Regions from separate parts of the Paenibacillus sp. FSL L8-0502 genome, predicted to be linked through region 1. Evidence: riboswitches for the same ligand, from Rfam matches in the RefSeq annotation. Region 1 holds a riboswitch; each other region holds the start of a gene.
What was found. Region 1 has a riboswitch for thiamine pyrophosphate ahead of NSQ57_RS02170 (ABC transporter substrate-binding protein). Riboswitches for the same ligand answer to the same signal wherever they lie in the genome.
Positions count from the first base shown of each region.

Region 2: linked by a shared signal. The riboswitch ahead of thiC (phosphomethylpyrimidine synthase ThiC) and the one ahead of NSQ57_RS02170 (ABC transporter substrate-binding protein) in region 1 are both predicted to bind thiamine pyrophosphate.
Region 3: linked by a shared signal. The riboswitch ahead of NSQ57_RS04740 (ECF transporter S component) and the one ahead of NSQ57_RS02170 (ABC transporter substrate-binding protein) in region 1 are both predicted to bind thiamine pyrophosphate.

Region 1 is NZ_CP151958.1:481,630-488,070, forward strand. Features, by position in the region: gene NSQ57_RS02155 (ABC transporter ATP-binding protein) at 1-263, opposite strand, end outside; gene NSQ57_RS02160 (ABC transporter permease) at 308-1,084, opposite strand; gene NSQ57_RS02165 (MTH1187 family thiamine-binding protein) at 1,081-1,374, opposite strand; gene NSQ57_RS02170 (ABC transporter substrate-binding protein) at 1,914-2,957, opposite strand; TPP riboswitch at 3,151-3,260, opposite strand; gene NSQ57_RS02175 (pyridoxamine 5'-phosphate oxidase family protein) at 3,531-3,965, shown strand; gene NSQ57_RS02180 (bifunctional 2',3'-cyclic-nucleotide 2'-phosphodiesterase/3'-nucleotidase) at 4,190-6,292, shown strand.
Region 2 is NZ_CP151958.1:859,530-865,970, reverse strand. Features, by position in the region: gene NSQ57_RS03840 (hypothetical protein) at 1-53, shown strand, start outside; gene thiC (phosphomethylpyrimidine synthase ThiC) at 176-2,020, opposite strand; TPP riboswitch at 2,208-2,320, opposite strand; gene NSQ57_RS03830 (IclR family transcriptional regulator) at 2,476-3,219, opposite strand; gene NSQ57_RS03825 (alpha/beta hydrolase) at 3,520-4,557, shown strand; gene NSQ57_RS03820 (Fe-Mn family superoxide dismutase) at 4,814-6,193, shown strand; gene NSQ57_RS03815 (lipoate--protein ligase family protein) at 6,398-6,441, opposite strand, start outside.
Region 3 is NZ_CP151958.1:1,056,219-1,062,659, reverse strand. Features, by position in the region: gene NSQ57_RS04750 (energy-coupling factor transporter transmembrane component T) at 131-922, opposite strand; gene NSQ57_RS04745 (ABC transporter ATP-binding protein) at 897-2,348, opposite strand; gene NSQ57_RS04740 (ECF transporter S component) at 2,348-2,944, opposite strand; TPP riboswitch at 3,194-3,305, opposite strand; gene NSQ57_RS04735 (TatD family hydrolase) at 3,348-4,145, opposite strand; gene NSQ57_RS04730 (polynucleotide kinase-phosphatase) at 4,166-6,441, opposite strand, start outside.

The DNA.
Region 1 (6,441 bases):
TGTGGTTTGAGTAGCCCGCCGATGATGTGAAACAGCGTACTTTTGCCGCTGCCTGACGGACCGATGAGAGAAACGAATTCTCCCGGCTTGACTGTGAGGGATACATCCTGCAGCACGGGCAGTAAGCTTCGCTTTTCGCGGAAGGCGAGGCTGATCCCGTCCAATTCCAGAGCAGAAGGGGCAGTCGAAGGACTCTGCTGGTCCCCGGCTCGTTGTTCATTAGCCACGTTGTGTGATGATAAGTCAGTCGGATGCAGACTCATATGTGCCACGTCCTTTCTTTGCTGTATTTAATTCAAGGAGGAAGCTATTCCTGATCCGGTTTCCAGCGAACCAGCCATTTTTCCAGTAGTACTATGATGACAAACATCAGTAAACTGAGCGCGACAATGATGCCGATGGCGGCAAAAATGAGGTCCGTGCGATAGGCCGATTTTTGCAGCAGCATATAATATCCGATTCCTTCGCTCGCACCAATCCATTCGGCAATAATTGCGCCCATCACACTGTAGGTGGCAGCAATCTTGATGCCGGAGAATACTTGCGGCAACGAGTGTGGCAACTCCAGCTTCATAAAAATAGCCATGCGACCTGCACCCGACATCTGCATATAGTTCATCATCATACGGTCCGTCCGTGTCAGCCCGTCCATGGTCGCTACAGCCACGGGAAAAAAGCATACTAAGGTAATGACCATCAGCTTGGGCAGCATGCCAAAACCAAACCACACCATGAGCAGCGGCCCCAGGGCGATGATCGGAATGTTTTGGCTCAGGATAAGCAGCGGATACAGGGCGGATTTGAGAAAAGGAATGGTATGAAGAACGATGGCGATCAACAGTCCCGTTGCTGTCCCTATAGCGAATCCCACAAGTGTCAGGCGAATTGTAGCCCATGTATGGGCACCAAGCAGCGCCGTCTGGGCCATGCCCTCCTGTACGATGAGGGATGGAGCTGGCAGTAGCCAGGATTCAATATGTAAATAGGAAACCGCCCCCTGCCAGGCTGCTAAAAAGAAGAGGACCGCCACAAGGGGCGGCCATACGCTTTTCCACCAGGATGCGTTCTTGCCTTTCGGATTCATGGGCGATATTTCTCGGTCAGCTTGTTCATGCTGATGCCTTGTGGGTTATGTGCGATTTTGATCTGTGAAATGACGCTGGGACTGCCCGCTTCCGTCAAAGCCTCATGCATTTCTTTAACCACTTTCAGCAACTCGTCGAGCTCGCCCTCCATGGTCGTATCCAATGGGTTCACCTGATGTTTGACACCGGAGCGCTGAATGACCTCAATCGCCTTATCTACATACGGGTAAGAGTCCTCGTTATTAGGAGTTTTAGGGATTACTTGAATACTGAGCAGTGTATTAGCCATGCAAATTCACCTGTCCTTCATTTGGAGTGTTTTAGAGAAAATAGGGTGGTTTAAGGCGTTTGAGACCGCTCCGCGTTTCATTTGGTCTTACGATCGCTGTTGCAGGGGGATTCTTGGATTATTTAAGTTTTCAAAGGTAAGAATTCCCCTGCAAAGGCGAACGCTCCGCTTCTCCAGATTCAAATGAACCGCTCCGCTGCTGCCCGCCTTAAAAGCACCCTATTTTTAAAGCTGGTTTGTGCGGCATTTTTAACACACAAGCGCACCTACTTAGCGCTTAGATAATATGAAACTAAAGAATAAACCAAGTTGAACGAGAACGAAGTGGGCGGAATGGTGCTGTACAAGCGTTAGCGTTCGCTTTAAAAGCTTTCCGTAGGAAAGCTCGCTTCGGAAGCATAACCTCCGCGGATTTCTACATTAATCATAAGTTTTTATTAAGAAATCCGGGGCGGTGGCGATGGGAAGCACCATCCGACTGCGTAGTGGCGCTTCGTTCACTTCTCTAGTTCAGTCTTATTTAGCGTTTTAACAAATGGTCAGCGCTTGGGCAAGAAGTCGTTTGTGAAGGCTTTATCGACTTCCAAAGGCTTGCTGAGCAGCTTGCGTTCGTACATCCAGTCCGAATAGTTTTGCCATACCTCCGCTTTTTGCACACCCCATTGTGCGGCATCGTCCTGATAACGCGGGCTCAGCCATTTTTGGCTGGCAATTACCAGTTTTTTATCCAGCTCCGGTACAGCTTTGCTTAAAATGTCCGCGGCTTCTTCCGGATGAGCGATAGTGTATTCATAGCCTTGTGCGGTAGCATCCATGAACGCTTTAACCAGCTCGGGATCATTTTTTATCGTTTGTTCGTTGCTCACAATTACAGGCGTATAGTAATCGAGGCTTTTGGAATAATCTTTTACATACAGCATATCCAGAGGCTCACCTCGAAGCTGGGCCTCGATTCCGGTCCATGCGTAGAAAATCCAGGCAAAGTCGATATCCCGCTTCACGGCTGTAAAATAGTCTGCATTGCCCATGTTGACGATCTTCACTTTGCTCACATCGCCTTTGTCTGAATCCATGATGGATTTCATGACCGCTTCTTCTACGGGAGAGCCCCAACCGCCGTATTTTTTACCTTCAAAATCTTTCGGGCTTTTAATTCCGCGATCTACCGGGGCTGCGAAGCCTGAGGTATTATGCTGAATCACCGCAGCGATGGATACAAGCGGCACACCTTGCGTGCGGGCCTGTGTGACGCCTTCTTGGTAGCTGATACCAAAAGGTGCAGCATTAGAAGCAACCATTTGATCGGCTCCGCCTGAACCAGGTTGAACAATTTGGACATTCAAACCTGCTTTTTCGTAAAATCCTTTGTCCTTGGCGACATAGAGTCCCGTATGATTCGTATTGGGTGTCCAGTCGAGCACGATTTTAACATCTTTGAGCCCCTTTGCCGGAGTAGACGTTTGAGTGTCGGTAGCGGAAGCTGCTTCTTGGGATGTAGGGGGACTTCCACCGCAAGCGGTCAGGGTCAGGGCCATGAGCCACAGACTGATCAGTCCCAGGCTTAATATTTTCATGCGCTTCATCGTTAGTGTTCTCTCCTTTTGATTACCCGTTATCCATCCAATCAGACAGCTTAAGTTTCCCATTTTCATAAAAATAACATCTGCCGGACGCGATCTTTCCAACAACTTAATCCTCAACAAAAAAGCGCCCCGAGTTTCCGGGACGCTTGCGCTTGTATATACCAAAGTAAGGGATGGTCCTATGTAAAGAAGGCACATCTTGCTTAAGCATTCCTACGCTGGCATTACCCAGATCAGGTTGTAAGGGTCAGTGTCTTGGGACACACTCTCAGCCGGCCGATTCCAGCACCCCTGGCATTGTATGGTTTAATGGGTTCATTTATTCGGGTTTACTACGACGATTATATGCTTTGAATGCGGGTCTGTCCAGCATGAAGGGAGAGATAACGGTTCATTTGCCGAACGACAGGGTACACTTTTACTGTGAGCTTTGATCTGAAAATGAGTATGAATCAATCCGATTCGATCCGGTCATGTTATTTTCAGAACAGCTGCGCAGGTAGGTTCAGATGGGCTGGTGCCCAATGGCATGGCCGTAGAGAATTCTAATTCGTGAAAAGGAGTTGTTGTACTGTGGGTAAAACGGAAACATTGGATCGCAACCAACTGGAACAAGCCATTGTGAAGGCTTTGGATAACAACAAATTTTGTTCGTTAGGTACGGTAGAGGGTGGCAAACCGAAAGTACGCTATATGGCCCTTTTTAACGATGGAATGAACATTCATCTGGCGACAGATCGCAAAACGCATAAAGTGGATGAGCTAAAGGACAATCCGAATGCTTATCTGCTGCTGGGTTATGAGGTTGGCGGTACGAAGGAAGTTGTAGAAGTGGAGGCTACCGTCCAGATTACAGCTGATGAGGGGCTGCGCAAACAAGTGTGGAACGATTCCTTGAAGGAATGGTTCTCCGGACCGGATGATCCCGATTATGTCATTCTGGACGTGAATCCGACTCGCATTGAGTATGTGGGTCAGCAAACGGAGCGCCAGGTGTGGAAGAAATAATACGAATATAAATGGATAAACCAGTGAATCTCCGAGTTTTTATTAGGAGGTTTGCTGGTTTTTTTATGTTTGAGAAAAATAATTATTTTTTCATAAATAATTTTAAGTAAATGACTACTTTTTTGTCTGGCGTTGGATTAAAATAGAAATGGTGGGTTCAAGGCTTACATATATGTGCAAAAGTATGTATATGAGGCATACACCTTAATGAGGAGGGGTATATTTTGTTATTACGTAAAAATTGGTTTAAAGGGTTTACAGCAGCAGTTGTAGCTTGTAGCATGCTGGTGTTTTCGGCCGCTCCATCTTGGGCAGCTAACAAATCCCGCGATGAAGCTACGGTGAATCTGCGGATCATGGAAACAACGGATATTCATGCGTCCCTGATGAACTACGATTACTACTCGGACAAAGAAACCAACGAATATGGCTTGATTAACACAGCCGGACTAATCCAACAGGCGCGTAGTGAAGCGAGAAACAGCATGTTGTTCGATAACGGTGATTTATTGCAGGGCAATCCATTAGGTGATTATATGGCCAGAAATAAAACCTTCGAGAAAGAAGGCGGCGTCCATCCGGTCTACAAGATGATGAACTTGATGGGCTATGATGCGGCTACAGTGGGCAACCACGAATTCAACTATGGTCTAGGCTTTCTGGAGAAATCGCTCAAGGGAGCCGATTTCCCTTACGTAAATGCGAATGTTTATGTTGACAAGGGGGGTCAAGCTACTAAAAATTATTTTACCCCTTATCAGATTCTTGATAAAACAGTAACGGATGAAAAAGGTGATCAGCATACACTCAAAGTGGGTGTAATCGGCCTGGTAACACCTCAAATTATGCAATGGGATGAAGCCAATTTAAAGGATAAGGTCGTTACGAAGGATATTGTGGAAACGGCGAAAAAGTTTATTCCTCAAATGAAAACGGAAGGTGCCGACATTATTGTCGTGCTTGCGCACACAGGTTATGAGGATGTGCCACAAACGCCAATGATGGAGAATGCTGTTAAATATTTGAGCCAGGTGGAAGGAATTAACGCGATTCTGTTTGGGCATGCTCATAAATCTTTCCCAGGCCCTGATTTTAAAGATATGAAGGGTGTAGATCTGGATAAGGGAACCATTAATGGCGTACCGGCCGTGGAAGCTTCTTCATGGGGCAAGGATTTGGGCATTATTGACCTGACTCTGGAAAAGGAAAAGAGTGAATGGAACGTAATCGACTCTCAGTCTCAAGTGCGTCCGGTAGTGAGTACTACCAATCAGACTGTGAAGTTTACGCCTGAATTCAAACTGATTGATGCGGTCAAAGAAGAGCATCAAGGAACGCTGGATTATATTCGCCAGCCTGTAGGAACAACGACGGCGCCAATTACCAGCTATTTTGCATTAGTGCAGGACGACCCTTCCATTCAAATTGTGACGAATGCACAGAAATGGTATGTTCAAAACCATCTTAAAGGAACTGAATACGAAAATCTTCCAGTATTGTCGGCAGGCGCTCCATTCAAGGCCGGCGGTCGAAACGGAGCCGAGTATTACACTAATATTCCTGAAGGTACGGTAGCGATTAAAAACGTGTCCGACCTGTATGTGTACCCGAACACGGTTCATGCTGTAGAAGTGACCGGTGCTGAAATTCAGGAATGGCTGGAGTGGTCTGCGGGTCAGTTCAACCGTATTGATCCAAAGCAAACTGAGGAGCAATCGCTGATCAACAAGGATTTCCCAACCTACAATTTTGATGTCATTGATGGTGTGAATTATCAGATTGATGTAACGCAGCCTGCACGGTATGATGCCAAGGGAACTATTATTGATTCTTCAGCGCATCGTATCAAGGATCTGCAATACAATGGAAAGGCTATAGATCCTGCACAGAAATTTATCGTAGCCACCAATAACTATCGTGCTTCCTCATCCAAACTGGCCAACCCAGATGGCAAACGAATTGTGATGGCAGCACCGGATGAAAGTCGTCAAGTCGTTGTTGACTATATCCGTACGAACGGAACGATTAATCCATCGGCGGATGGCAACTGGTCTATTGCTTCTTTTGGTCAGGCAAAGGTTACTTTCGAGTCCTCTCCTGATGCCAAAGACGTGCTGGCAGGCAATCAACAAATTTCATACTTGAGCAGCGCGGCAGACGGTTTTGCCAAATACAGCTTAAAAGCTGGCGCTAAGCCTAGTACAGCAACGACTTCTGTAAAGGAAGCTGTGGCTCCCGCGAAAGCAACAGCAAAGCCAGCTGTTAAAACGACCAAACCGGCGGTTGTTAAACCAGCTAAAACAACAAAGCCAAAGGCATCCAAATAACTTCGAATTTTAGTTTTCGTTTAATATCAGAATGAAGCAGCAAGTCTCTTTAACCAAGAGATTTGCTGCTTTTTTTAATATCAAAAAACAGCCCCGAATTATTATGAGTGTAAAAAGGTTTTGTTTTTGTCGAATATGTACTTAAGTCC
Region 2 (6,441 bases), 380 kb from region 1:
AGAAGAAGCTCAGCTTTCAGGACATTTTGAATGAAAAAATGGGTAAAAAATAAGGCGCCGTTTAACCGGTTGCATGACTCGCTTTACATAAGCCAAAAAGCCGTAGTTTCCTACATCGACTGTAGAGAACCACGGCTTTTTTTGATTCATGCGTTCCTAAACTCACACATTCGTTTTACTGACCGCCATCCCGATACTGCTCTGCCTTCTCACGCATCCCGGCAGCTACTGCTTCTTGAGTGTTCAGCCCCTTATCCGCTGCATAGGCGCGAATGTCCTGCGTGATGCGCATACTACAAAATTTGGGGCCGCACATCGAGCAAAAATGTGCTTCCTTGGCTCCCTCTGCTGGTAGCGTTTCATCATGGTAGGACAAGGCCCGCTCGGGATCAAGCGACAGATTGAACTGATCCCGCCAGCGGAACTCAAAGCGTGCCTTGGACAAAGCATCATCCCGCTGCTGCGCCCGTGGATGGCCCTTCGCCAGATCGGCAGCATGTGCTGCAATTTTGTAGGTAATGACACCCTCACGGACATCATCCTTATTCGGAAGACCCAAATGCTCCTTAGGCGTAACATAGCACAGCATGGACGTCCCGAACCAACCGATCATCGCCGCCCCGATGGCTGAGGTAATATGATCATATCCGGGGGCAATATCCGTCGTGAGCGGTCCCAAGGTATAGAAAGGAGCTTCCTTACAAATCTCCATTTGCAAATCCACATTCTCTTTGATTTTATGCATAGGGACATGTCCCGGCCCCTCAATCATGACCTGAACATCATGCTTCCATGCGATTTGCGTTAGCTCGCCCAACGTTTCCAGCTCTGCAAACTGTGCTTCATCATTCGCATCATAGATACTACCTGGACGTAGACCATCCCCGAGAGAAAAGGCCACATCATAGGCTTTCATAATTTCGCAGATTTCTTCAAAATGTGTATACAAAAAATTCTCCTGATGGTGCGCAAGGCACCAGGCTGCCATGATCGACCCGCCACGGGACACAATTCCCGTCATTCTATTCGCCGTCATCGGTATATACCGCAGCAATACACCCGCATGAATTGTAAAATAGTCCACTCCCTGCTCCGCCTGCTCGATCAGCGTATCGCGATACAACTCCCACGTCAGCGCTTCTGCTTCGCCGTTCACCTTTTCAAGTGCCTGATACAGCGGCACAGTTCCAATCGGTACAGGAGAATTCCGAATGATCCATTCACGTGTGGTATGGATATTACGGCCTGTGGATAGGTCCATAACTGTATCCGAGCCCCAACGCACAGCCCAGGTCATTTTCTCCACTTCCTCCTCAATCGAGGAGGTAACCGCAGAATTACCAATGTTCGCATTGATCTTCACGTGAAAATGACGCCCAATGACCATCGGCTCACTTTCCGGGTGATTGATATTCGAAGGCAAAATGGCTCGTCCAGCCGCCAATTCCTGCCGTACAAACTCAGGCTCCACCCCTTCGCGGATCGCCGCAAATTCCATTTCGGGCGTAATGATCCCTTGCCGTGCATAATGCATTTGCGTCACTGTACGACCTTGCGAAGCACGAAGCGGACGGTTGGTCACGCCGGGAAATTCAACTGTCTCCCGTTTGGAGCCAGGTTTCAGTCCATTATCCTCCGGTTTGACGGCGCGTCCCTCGTAAGCCTCCACATCGCCCCGTTCCAGTGCCCAAGCTCGCCGTAATGGAGGCAGGCCCTGACGGATATCGACCTGATAGGCTTCGTCAGTCATGGGACCGCTCGTATCGTACACACGCAATGGCTCATGATGCTCCGTGCCCTGCGGCGTATGTGTAGGATGAAGAGCAATTTCCCGCTCTGGGACGGCAATGTCCGGCCGCGAGCCTTGAATATATACCTTACGGCTCCCTGGAAAGGGCGTTACCCCACTGGCTTGCTCCCCGTTTGTCTTCTCTACCCCAACTTCCCTTGTTCCTGCCAACCTTACTTCTGCTGATTTAAATTCTGTTCCTTTTGTTCCTTCTACTTCTGTCGGCTTCATTGTCCATTCCTCCTGTTTCGATGAAATGACACACCGATCCGGAACCATTCCCAGGGTGGCGCTGATCTATGCAAAAAAGCCGGTTCCCGAGGGAACCGGCTAATCTAACGAGGCAGCTATCCAGACCGTGCACATGTGGAATAATCCTATTCCAATGCGTCACCGTAGACAGCAACTGCGTATACATTTCAATGGCCGATTACTTCCCTACGCTGGTATGATCCAGATCAGGTGCAAAGGGTCCGGAATCTTGCACGATTCCATCTCAGCCCGGCATTACAGGCTCCCCCAGTAACTGTGATACTTCTATTCACATGAGGCGGACATAACAGACATCCCGCCATCCTTATCAGATTACTTCAAATTTATGGCTTTGGCAACCCTTCTAGGTTCCATTTAGCAAGGAGACGCTCCTCATCAAATCACTCTGCTTGCTTCAACTGCATTCATTCTTGTTACGGAAGCATAAGCCCCATTTCCTTCGCCGCTTCGATCAAAATCGGAGCAAAGTCATGTAGCGTCTCGGGTGCAAGCCGACTGACCGGACCGGATACAGATAAAGCCGCAGTGACCTGTCCCTTCCGGTTCACAATTGGTGCTGCCACAGCAGCGGCCCCTGGCTCCCGTTCTTCATAGCTGGTCGCATAGCCCTTCTCGCGAATGTCCTGCAGCTGGGCTTTATAGACCTCCGCGTCTACCGAGGGCGGCCATTCATTCCCGCTTAGCAGGGCTTCCAGCTCCTGCGGCGGCATAAAGGCAGCCAGCACCTTACTGGAGGCTCCTACAGCCAGCGGCATACGCGCACCCACAGGCGCAACCCTGCGGATCGCCTGATTGCTCTGCACGGCTTGTATGCGAATACGCATGCTGCCGTCCCGTAAGTACAAGCTGACCGTTTCGCCCAGACGGTCACGCAGTCCTTCCATTGCAGGCTGTAACAACACCGCCGGCTCGTCACTTTGGGACAAATGTGTGGATAGCTCCCAAATGCGGAAGCCAAGTCGATATTTTTCCGTTTCGGCATTCCGAACGACAAAGCCCCGATCCTCCAACGTAGTCAGCAGCCGATGAACCGTGCTTTTATGTAGACCAATTTTGGAGGCAATCTCCGTTAGGCCAAGATCCGAATCTGCGGTAAAACACAGCAATATATCAAGTGCACGCTCTACAGCGCGAACGGTTAATTTACGGTCTTCCATTCGTGAACCGCTCCTCTTGTATCCATATTCGTTTCACACTATGAAACATGGTTACATAAATTATATAGAATAGTCGCGGCTACTGTAAACCGATGTTTTTGTGACAACCATATTACAGAACGAGAACAAACATCGACAATTCTTTGCATCATTTTTACTTTTCCGGTTCAGGCGTTGACTTTGGATAACCCCCATCATACGATAATAGGTATCTATACGGATATACACTATCATTTTCAAGTGGAATTATACCTAAATTCTATTGAAACGAAGATCAATTTTATATAAGGAGGCTCTTACATGATTTCTACATCCCAGCGCAACTCTCAGCTACAGACCGCTGTTCAGGAGCCGTCCACCCCACTCTTTAATCCCCGTCTGCTGCGGTTCAAGCACGTTGTGATTGCTCTGCTGCTGTCGGTCGTTTTTTTTCTGTTGTTTTGTTTTATTGCTTTGCATGCTTACATCGCATGGGTACTTACGAATCCTACCGTCGCGCCGCTGTACTCTAATCCGATGCAGGCCAAAAACATGCCTTATGAGGAAGTCAGCTTCCCTGCCAAGGATGGTAGCCGCATGGTACAAGGCTGGTATATCCCGGCGGATCAATCGCGGAAAACGATTATTTTCAGCCATGGTTATGGAGCTAACCGCGAAGAAAGCTGGATTCCCATGTATGATCTGGCGCATTATGCCCACAGTTTGAACTTTAATGTGGTCATGTTCGATTATGGATTCGCGTCACAAAACAGCAAATCAGTCGCAACCGGAGGCAAAGCGGAATCCCAGCAGCTTCTCGGAGCGATCCAGCTTGCGAAGCAACGCGGCTCGTCGGAGATTATCGTATGGGGCTTCTCCATGGGGGCAGGAACCGCTCTTCAGGCGGGCTTGCAAACCAAGGATGTGGACGCAATGATTTTGGACAGCACTTTCCTGTTGGAGCCGGATACGCTGTACCATAACATTCACAATCAAATTAACCTGCCAAGACATCCGTCTTTGGAAATTCTGGAGTTGCTGTTTCCAGTCTTGAACGGCACCAGCTTGCATCAGATTCCATATCAGGAGGTTAAAAAGGAAAACTATCCGTTCCCGATCATGTTTGTGCATGGTACACAGGATGAAAAGGCTCCTTATCCTATTGCGGAAAAGCTCGCTGCCAATCAAACCAACCCACTTTCCAGTGTATGGATTGTCAAAAACGGAATACATGAGCTTATTTTCAGAGAGCATCCCCGTGAATATCTACGGCGGGTATCGACGTTTCTAAGCAGTGTACAGGAGCTGGAGGACAAGAAAACGATCGCTGATGCCCACAAACAAACGACTACAAAGTAAAGAATTATTTTTCAAAAAAACTGTATTTAATTCTTCACCTTGAAGAAGCCTGCCTACGGACACTAACCCGTGCCGTAGCTGGGCTTCTTTTTCGTTTACCATGGTATTCTTGTTCTACGTAACAGATGTGACCAAATTAAGCGAGTTCATAGACATATTCCCGATAGGACAGCGAATATACTGGGTACGTATGCATCCAGGGCAGATCTGCCAGATCCGCCGGATAGCCATAGTGGGATACGGGAGGTATAAAACGATGCTGAGTACTTATGGGTCTTTCCTGCCCTTACGTGTGCTGGAGGAAATTCGGCATTGGAAGCAGCAGGAAAGTTGGCATGTGGAAGTGATTAAATCCGCTACCGAGGGACTGGAGCCTACTTATGTACGGCTGCTGGATGATTGGCGGACTGTATTCGAACAGACGGAACGCACCGCCATAGAGTTGCTTGAAGAGCAACGGAGCGCACTTGATCCGGCAGATCAGGCGTGGCATCAGGAATGGAAACAGCTGTCGGCTGCCCCACAAGCACATACACACGAATTCACTGAACCTCCAAAACAGTCAAGGGGATTAGACGCATCATCATCTGTAAAGATGCCATCGTCAGAGTCAGCATTAAACGCTCAGCCTGACTCACAAGAATTAAATCGTCGATTGGACGATTTGCTACAAACCGCAAACCGCCAGTCACAGGAGTATGTACGGCAGCTCGGTCTGCTGAGCGAGCACAGTCATGCATTGCGTCAGCAGCCAAAATCCGCTGGAGTTGTATTACACGCGGCACATGAAAGCCAATATTTCCTGATCTCGACAACCCCCTTTCAAGAACCTGGCTCCATCGCAAGGGCTGCTGGGTTGTATCATGTAGCGACAGAGGGTGAGAATTACCCAGAGGAAGCGTTTCGAGAACGGCAGGCAGGCATAAGGGGAGAAGGCGCATGGACCACTAAAGGCGTCAAGTCCAGCCAGGCTCAACCTTCGGCAACGGAAAAAACCTCAATCGGCCGGTCGGTTCCTATTGGAGGACATCGACTCCCACCGCTCCCTTACCCCTATAATGCGCTTGAACCGTATATTGATGAAAAAACGATGCGCATTCACCATGACAAGCATCATTTGAGCTATGTGAATGACCTGAATAAAGCGGAAAAGAAGCTGGAAGAAGCCCGAAAAACAGGTAATTTTGATCTCGTAAAACATTGGGAACGCGAACTGGCATTCAACGGCGCAGGCCATTATCTGCATACTCTTTTTTGGACGATCATGAGTCCTCAAGGCGGTGGCAATCCAAGCGGGCCACTGGCTGAACAGATTAAAAAGGATTTTGGCAGTTACGATGCATTCAAAAAGCAATTCAGTTCGGCAGCCGAAAAGGTCGAGGGTGGCGGCTGGGCTATCCTGGTATGGAGTCCGCGCGCGGGACGACTTGAAATTTTGCAGGCCGAAAAGCACCAGAATCTGACTCAATGGGAGTCCATTCCGCTGCTGGCGATAGATGTATGGGAACACGCATATTACTTAAAGCATCAGGCCGAACGCAACAAATACATTGAGGATTGGTGGCATGTCGTTAACTGGCCTGAAGTGGAAGCACGCTACGATCAAGCCTCCAAGCTGAGATGGCAACCCTTCTAGAGGTTGTTCAAAAAGTCGTCTTTCCATAACGAAGCTATTCAAGAAGCGGATTCGACGTCGAATCTTGAATTCAGCCGGGCCTTCCGTTGCTCACGTAGATCTGTCTACGCTCCGCTACTCAGTCCCTAGCTTCATCCAACTTTCTCGGTCCTGAAAAGCCGACTTTTTGAACACGCACTAATAGGCTTCTAAGCTAAAGACAAACTACACCTGCAAATCGTATCGCTCTCTGAGCGCTGCCATTTGTT
Region 3 (6,441 bases), 570 kb from region 1:
CCTCCTGATGATCCATTTCTCAGGGAAAATGTAATAAGCCCGCCAGCCCAGGCGGGTCTGTACGAGCCGTCAATTCCCATTGCATTAATATACCACAGAGCAGAAAACGGGCAAAGCCTTTTGACAACAATTAACGTACATCCCACACCCCTACATAAGGAAAGCAAATCCCAAGTCCCCAAGCCAGCGTAAGCATGACGACAAAATAGAATATGAATACAATATCTATAGCCGAATAGCCGATCGCATAATAATACGTTCGCTTGGTTTCATTGGTAAAACCCTTGGCTTCCATAGCAATAGCAATGCGCTGGGCACGCCGAATACTTTGAGCGAGTAGCGGAATCGCATACCTGCGAAGCGTGGCATACATATTCCATTTGGACACATGCTGATGTAAACCTCGAATACGGTGGGCTTGTCTCAATGCCTGGAATTCCTCCACCATCATAGGCATCAACCGCATGGCTGCCAAAAAGCTGTATGCATACTTCGGAGGGAGCTTCCATTGCTGCATCAGTGAATAAAAAAGGTCCACTGGACGAGTCGTTAAACCAAACAACAAACCTACCGCAGCCATACTCAGCGCACGAAAGCCCAGATGCATGCCTCGGTAAAAGCTTTCCTGCGTCACATGGATCAAGCCCCATGTCCACCAGGTCGTCACCCCTTTGCCGAACATCATCATGCCCGTTGAAGTTGAAATAAACACCAATATAAAGGGAGACCCGTATAGCAGCAGCCTCTTCCATGGATGGCCTGACCAGACAAGCAGCAACAGCATAGCACACGCAACATTAAACATGACATTCGGATCATGAATGACTATAACGACCACAAACAGGATGGAAAACATCACGAGCTTTAGGCCCGGATTCACGCGATGCAGCCATGTTTTATGATGGGGAAAGGACAGGTTCATACTGTAGTTCCCCTTTCTGAATCCGCCATGTATCGGTACAATATCGACGGACAATTTCCGGGTCATGGGTGACCATCACAATGGCCGTGCCCGCCGCTCTCAGCTGCTCCAACATATCCAGCATGACAAAGGTATTACGCGCATCCTGCCCAAAGGTCGGTTCATCGAGCAGCAGCACTTCCGGCTCACGAATCATAGCCGTAGCAATACTCAACCGCCTTTTTTGGCCTAACGAAAGCTGATACGGATGCCGCTCGTCCAGCCGCTCCAGTCCGAACTGTACGAGCATCCGATCGACCCGTTCCCGGCACTGTTCAACGGTATACAAGCTCTTGGGTAACGAATACTCTAGTTCCTTTCGTACGGTATGCGCTACAAATTGCAGCTCGGGATTTTGAAACGCGAACCCGATACGCTCTGCCAGTTGTTCTGTACTGCCTGCCTCAATTCCGCGCACGCTATAACGTCCCTGTGTGCGAAGTAAGCGCATCATGGAGAGCAGTAGCGAGCTTTTGCCAGCCCCGTTTTCACCAACCACGCCAATCCAGTCGCCAGGCTTCACCTGCGCATGCTCCACATAAATCACTGAACTTAAACCGCGGAGGCCGCTAAAATGTTCCAGCTCCAGCACATCAGTCCCCGCACCATTCTGTTGCGTCACTGCTTCACTCCAACGTGGCGAAGACGCTTCATTCCATACTCCCGGATACCACACGCCGTACTCGGACAATCCCTGCCGGTGCACATGAAATACTTCTTGGGCCCTTCCATCTGCAATGATCTCCCCTTGAGCAGAAAGCACCACAATCCGATCCACATCATGGACAATTTCATTAATTTTATGCTCCACAATCACCAGTGTCTGGTCTACCGAAATGTTGCGAATGGTATCCCACACCTGTGTAGTGCCTTCCTCGTCCAACAAAGCCGTGGGCTCATCCAGAAAAAGCACTTCTGGCTCCATAGCCAGCACAGACGCAATCGCCAGCCGCTGCTTCATTCCCTGTGACATGCTGCCAATGGGCATATGTATATCATCCGTCGATAGACCCACCTGTATCAGCAGCTCGCGAATACGGGATCGCATCTGCTCCCGGGGAACCTGATTATTTTCCAACACAAAAGCCAGTTCCTCATCTGCATATGACATACAGAACTGCGTATCAGGATCTTGAAATACAATACCTGAGACACTTGGGATTACAGCAGCATCGCATTTCATAGGCACTTCTATCGTGCGTGGAATCAGACCGCTTAACACTTGGAGCAGTGTTGATTTACCGCATCCACTCGGTCCCAGTAGCAGCAGCTTTTCCCCCTTGCGGACAGACAAAGACATATTGTGAAAAAGCAGCTCTTGCTCACCGGGGAATTTCAACCGTAGCCGGGTGATCGAAGCCACCACATCTTCGGTTGCCCGGCTCATCAATCCAGCCCCTTATAATCTTGTTCCGTTGCAGGCCTCAAACTTCGCGTGACTCCGGTTACCTCCAATGCCTTAGCCAGATAGAACGCGAATACCCCGGCAATCACAATACTGCCAATCATCCGAAATCCAATATACAAAACATAGTTCCAAGTCGATAGCTGATCAATATACCCGTAGCTGAAGTCTAAAATCAGAGAAGTGACAGCCGCCCCAGCCGCAGCTAGCGAAGCAACCCACAGGTTTGCGTTCCGATACAGAAAAGCCGCAAAAAACAGCTCCGCTCCCAAGCCTTGCAGCAGGCCATAGTACAAGGTGGACATACCCCATTCGCTTCCCAAAAAAGCACTGACCGTTGCCGCTGCCACCTCTGCCAAAATCGCAACACCCGGCTTGCGAATGATGAGATAAGCAAACGTACCTGCCATAAACCACATGCCATACATCAGTTGCTCGGCGTGTAGACCCAATGGTTTCATCAAATCATAGGCAGGTCCCCATATTTTGTAGATCAACCCGAACACAACAGCGATCACAATCGTGACCAAAATATCCGTCAGTTTCAACCCTTTGGACGCTCTTACAGCAGTATTCATTATTGCGTGCTCCCCTTTTTCCTTATAGTTGGCCTCTTGGCCATGAAAAAAAGCTTGTCTGGAGCTGAATCTCCAGGCAAGCTTTATGCGCAGTAAAAGGTGAAGCACCATACAAAACATCATTCGTCGATATGCCTTATATAACCAGTAGTCTAAACTACTACACTGATACCCAGCCAAGTCAGGATCAAGGTAAAATGCTAGGACATACATTGAATCTATCGACAACCGCAAAAAAAAGCGGCATTCCTGTATAGTGTTCTTGGTTTCTCTACGCTGGCATTACCCAGATCAGATTTCACGGTCAGTGGCAAGGGCCACCCTCTCAGCCTGACTTTCTCAAGCTCCCGACAATGCTTTTTAATTCACTATAATATATACCACATCTATGGCTTTGACAATCCTATAATCCGAAGAAACGTTTAGCCGTTTCCGTCGTCGCGATTTCGATCTCCATCATGCTTCGACCTGTACATTCGGCTATCGTAGCAGCAATGTGAGCGAGATACATGGGCTCATTACGCCCTTCTTTAGGCTTCACAGGCAAATTACGCGGGGTCAAAAATGGAGCATCCGTTTCAATCATCAGACGGTCCAAGGGAATATCTCTGACCAGTTCACGCAGATGCTTCCCCCGCCGTTCGTCGCAAATCCAGCCGGTGATTCCGATATACAGTCCCATTTCTACATACGTACGCAATTCCTGTTCCGTGCCGGTAAAACAATGCACTACCGCTTTATCGACAAGCCCTTGATACTCCCGAAGCATAGCGACAAAGTCCTCATGTGCATCTCGTTCATGCAGAAATAACGGCATTTTCAGCTCACCCGCCAGTTGGATTTGCTCGCCAAACCATCGGCGCTGCACATCACGTGGCGAAAAATCACGGTTATAGTCCAATCCGCATTCCCCTATGGATACGACCTGCGGCTGACCCGCCAACTGGCGGAGCTGCTGAATCGTGTCTGCACTGCAGTCTTTGGCATCATGGGGATGCACGCCAGCTGTCGCATACAGCTTGCCCGGATAACGCGCTGCATACTGAGAAGCTTCCCGACTGCTGCGGACACTGGTCCCGGTAATAATCAGCGGTGAAATCCCTACAGCCGCGGCTCTCTCTACCACCTGTTCCCGATCTGCATGAAACGAACGATGCATCAAGTTCACACCAATATCAATTAACGGTGTACCCCTTTCCATCTCAATCCCTCCCTCGCAAACTACAATCTTGGATCAATCGGCTCTGATTCCAGAGATAGTGCGGCAAGGACGCATTCATGAATACGATCTACCGTATCCTTGCGGACAAAACGTTCCACGCCTTCCATACCAAGCGCTCCTTCCATCAGGGCATGACGCTCCTTTTTGTTCGTTCGACGCTGCTTCAGACGCTTTAAATTCTCAGGGGCAAGATAATCCATACCGTAAATGATGTGCAAATACTTCCGGCCTCTCACCTTGATTGCAGGCTGAATCATCTTGTCCCGATTTTTCATCAAAAAGCGTTCCGGCTTGATCACAATCCCCTCATGACCATCCTCTGTCATCTCGTTCCACCAACGAATGACCTCTTCCTCGCTTGCTTCGTCCGTGATCACGCGATACTCTGTCTCCATAAACAGGGAAGACAGCCCAGCCAGCTCCCGGTTTTGCTCCATATGCCAAATATGAGAATGGTCGAAAAAAGTCTTTCCGCTGTGTGCCAGCGTATGAAACGGTGCGATACGAATCTCATCCAGACCGTCCACATCCCAGCAATATTTTTGAAAAGCCTCTTGAAACGTCACGGCATTCGCGTACTTCTGTTCCATTTCCTCCAACCAGTCTCCAACCTCTCGGCCCGCAACCTTCGCCTGCTTCAGCTTGTCTACCAGCTTACTGCGATCCAGCAGAGCTGCTTCACCCACATGCGCATACTGTGCAGCAATCAATTCCCGAGCCTTGAGATTCCACGGTACAATTTCCGCATCCAGCAACACAAAATCCGTCTGGTTCCGTTCAAAATATCCGGCAGTCCGTAGATCCACATTCAGCTTTTCCAGCACTTGCTTCCCAAGGCTTTGTTCAAAGAAAGCTCTCCCGCTCCGACTGTAGATCGTGCCCAATGTCGGGTAGCCTACATACTCGACAGCGGCCTGTTCGTTTTTGAATAATAGCAAAATAGCCCGGCTACCCATATGTTTTTTCTCGGCCACCATCGTTTGTACCCCTTGCCCGCGATAATAAGCCAGCGCTTCACGCGGATGCTCCAGATAACCTTCCTCTGCAGACACCGCTGGAGCAGGACTCATGGTCGGTGGAATATACACCAGTTCCTCTATCGGTACTGTCACATGTGACACGGCATCTATAGCGGTTTTGACCGATTCTCCTTGAACGCGCACTTCGCCATACGATTCCGTCAGTACACTGTAACCAGCGATGAGCTTGCGTAAATTCGGCGGGGAAAACCGTTTTCTCTGCCACCGGACAAGTGGGCTATCGGGATCATTCGCATAATTCTCATGTGCCGGAACGCTGACAAATTCCTTTTCCGGAAAACGATAAGCGGTCAGCATACCGCCAAATACCACACCCTGATCAATATTCACCGTCTGATTCACAAGGGTAGGCTGCGGTCTAGGATCATGTCCCCATACTACTATTTCTCCCGATTCATGGTCTACGAACCAATCTTTGCGGATTGGTTTTCCGTCTGCATCCTGTCCTTCCGTATCTCCATAACGGCAATAATCAGAAATACGTGCCGACTGTTTACCGATAAAATGATCCTTAATCCCCGCATGAGCCACGACCACGTGTCGCAATCCATTCCTGCCAAAAATAAGATGTGAGGGTGCATGTAGCAGAAAATCCCTTAACTCGCTTCTAAGCTGTTCCGCCGCTGCCTTGCCCGCTTTTTGTTCATACTGGGCCAGTTCCTCTGCAAATCGTTCATCCCCATGACTGAGAGTCACCTTTCTTCCATCAAGGTAACGGCCGATTTTCCAGCCATGATTGCTGTCAATCATATACGCTAGTCCAGCATCCACGTGCTTTTTCCAGAACTGCACCGCTTGTAACGATTTGGGGCCACGGCTCATCACATCCCCGACAGATACTAGTCTTCTGCCATCTGGATGATGGTATAGTCCTTCCGTATCTTCCGTATATCCTAGCCGCTCTATCACTTCCAGCATCTCATGGTAGCACCCATGGATATCACCAATGATGTCAATACCTGAGCCAATCTCATGAAACAGTGGCTGCGCACGGCGAACAAAATTCATTTCTTCTATATCCTTAAGGATATAGCAAGCGTTAAAGCCTTCCTCACGGATCCCACGCAGGTTCCGCTTTAACAGCTGTGCCTGCTGCTTGACCCGTTGGCGGCCACGCGGATGCTCCCTGCCTAAATCACGTTCCAGCAGCACAGCTTCGGATACATCCAGTACCAAAGCCATTACAGGAACATGCGCCTTGGCTGCCAACTGTACATATTTTTGACGGTCCTCAG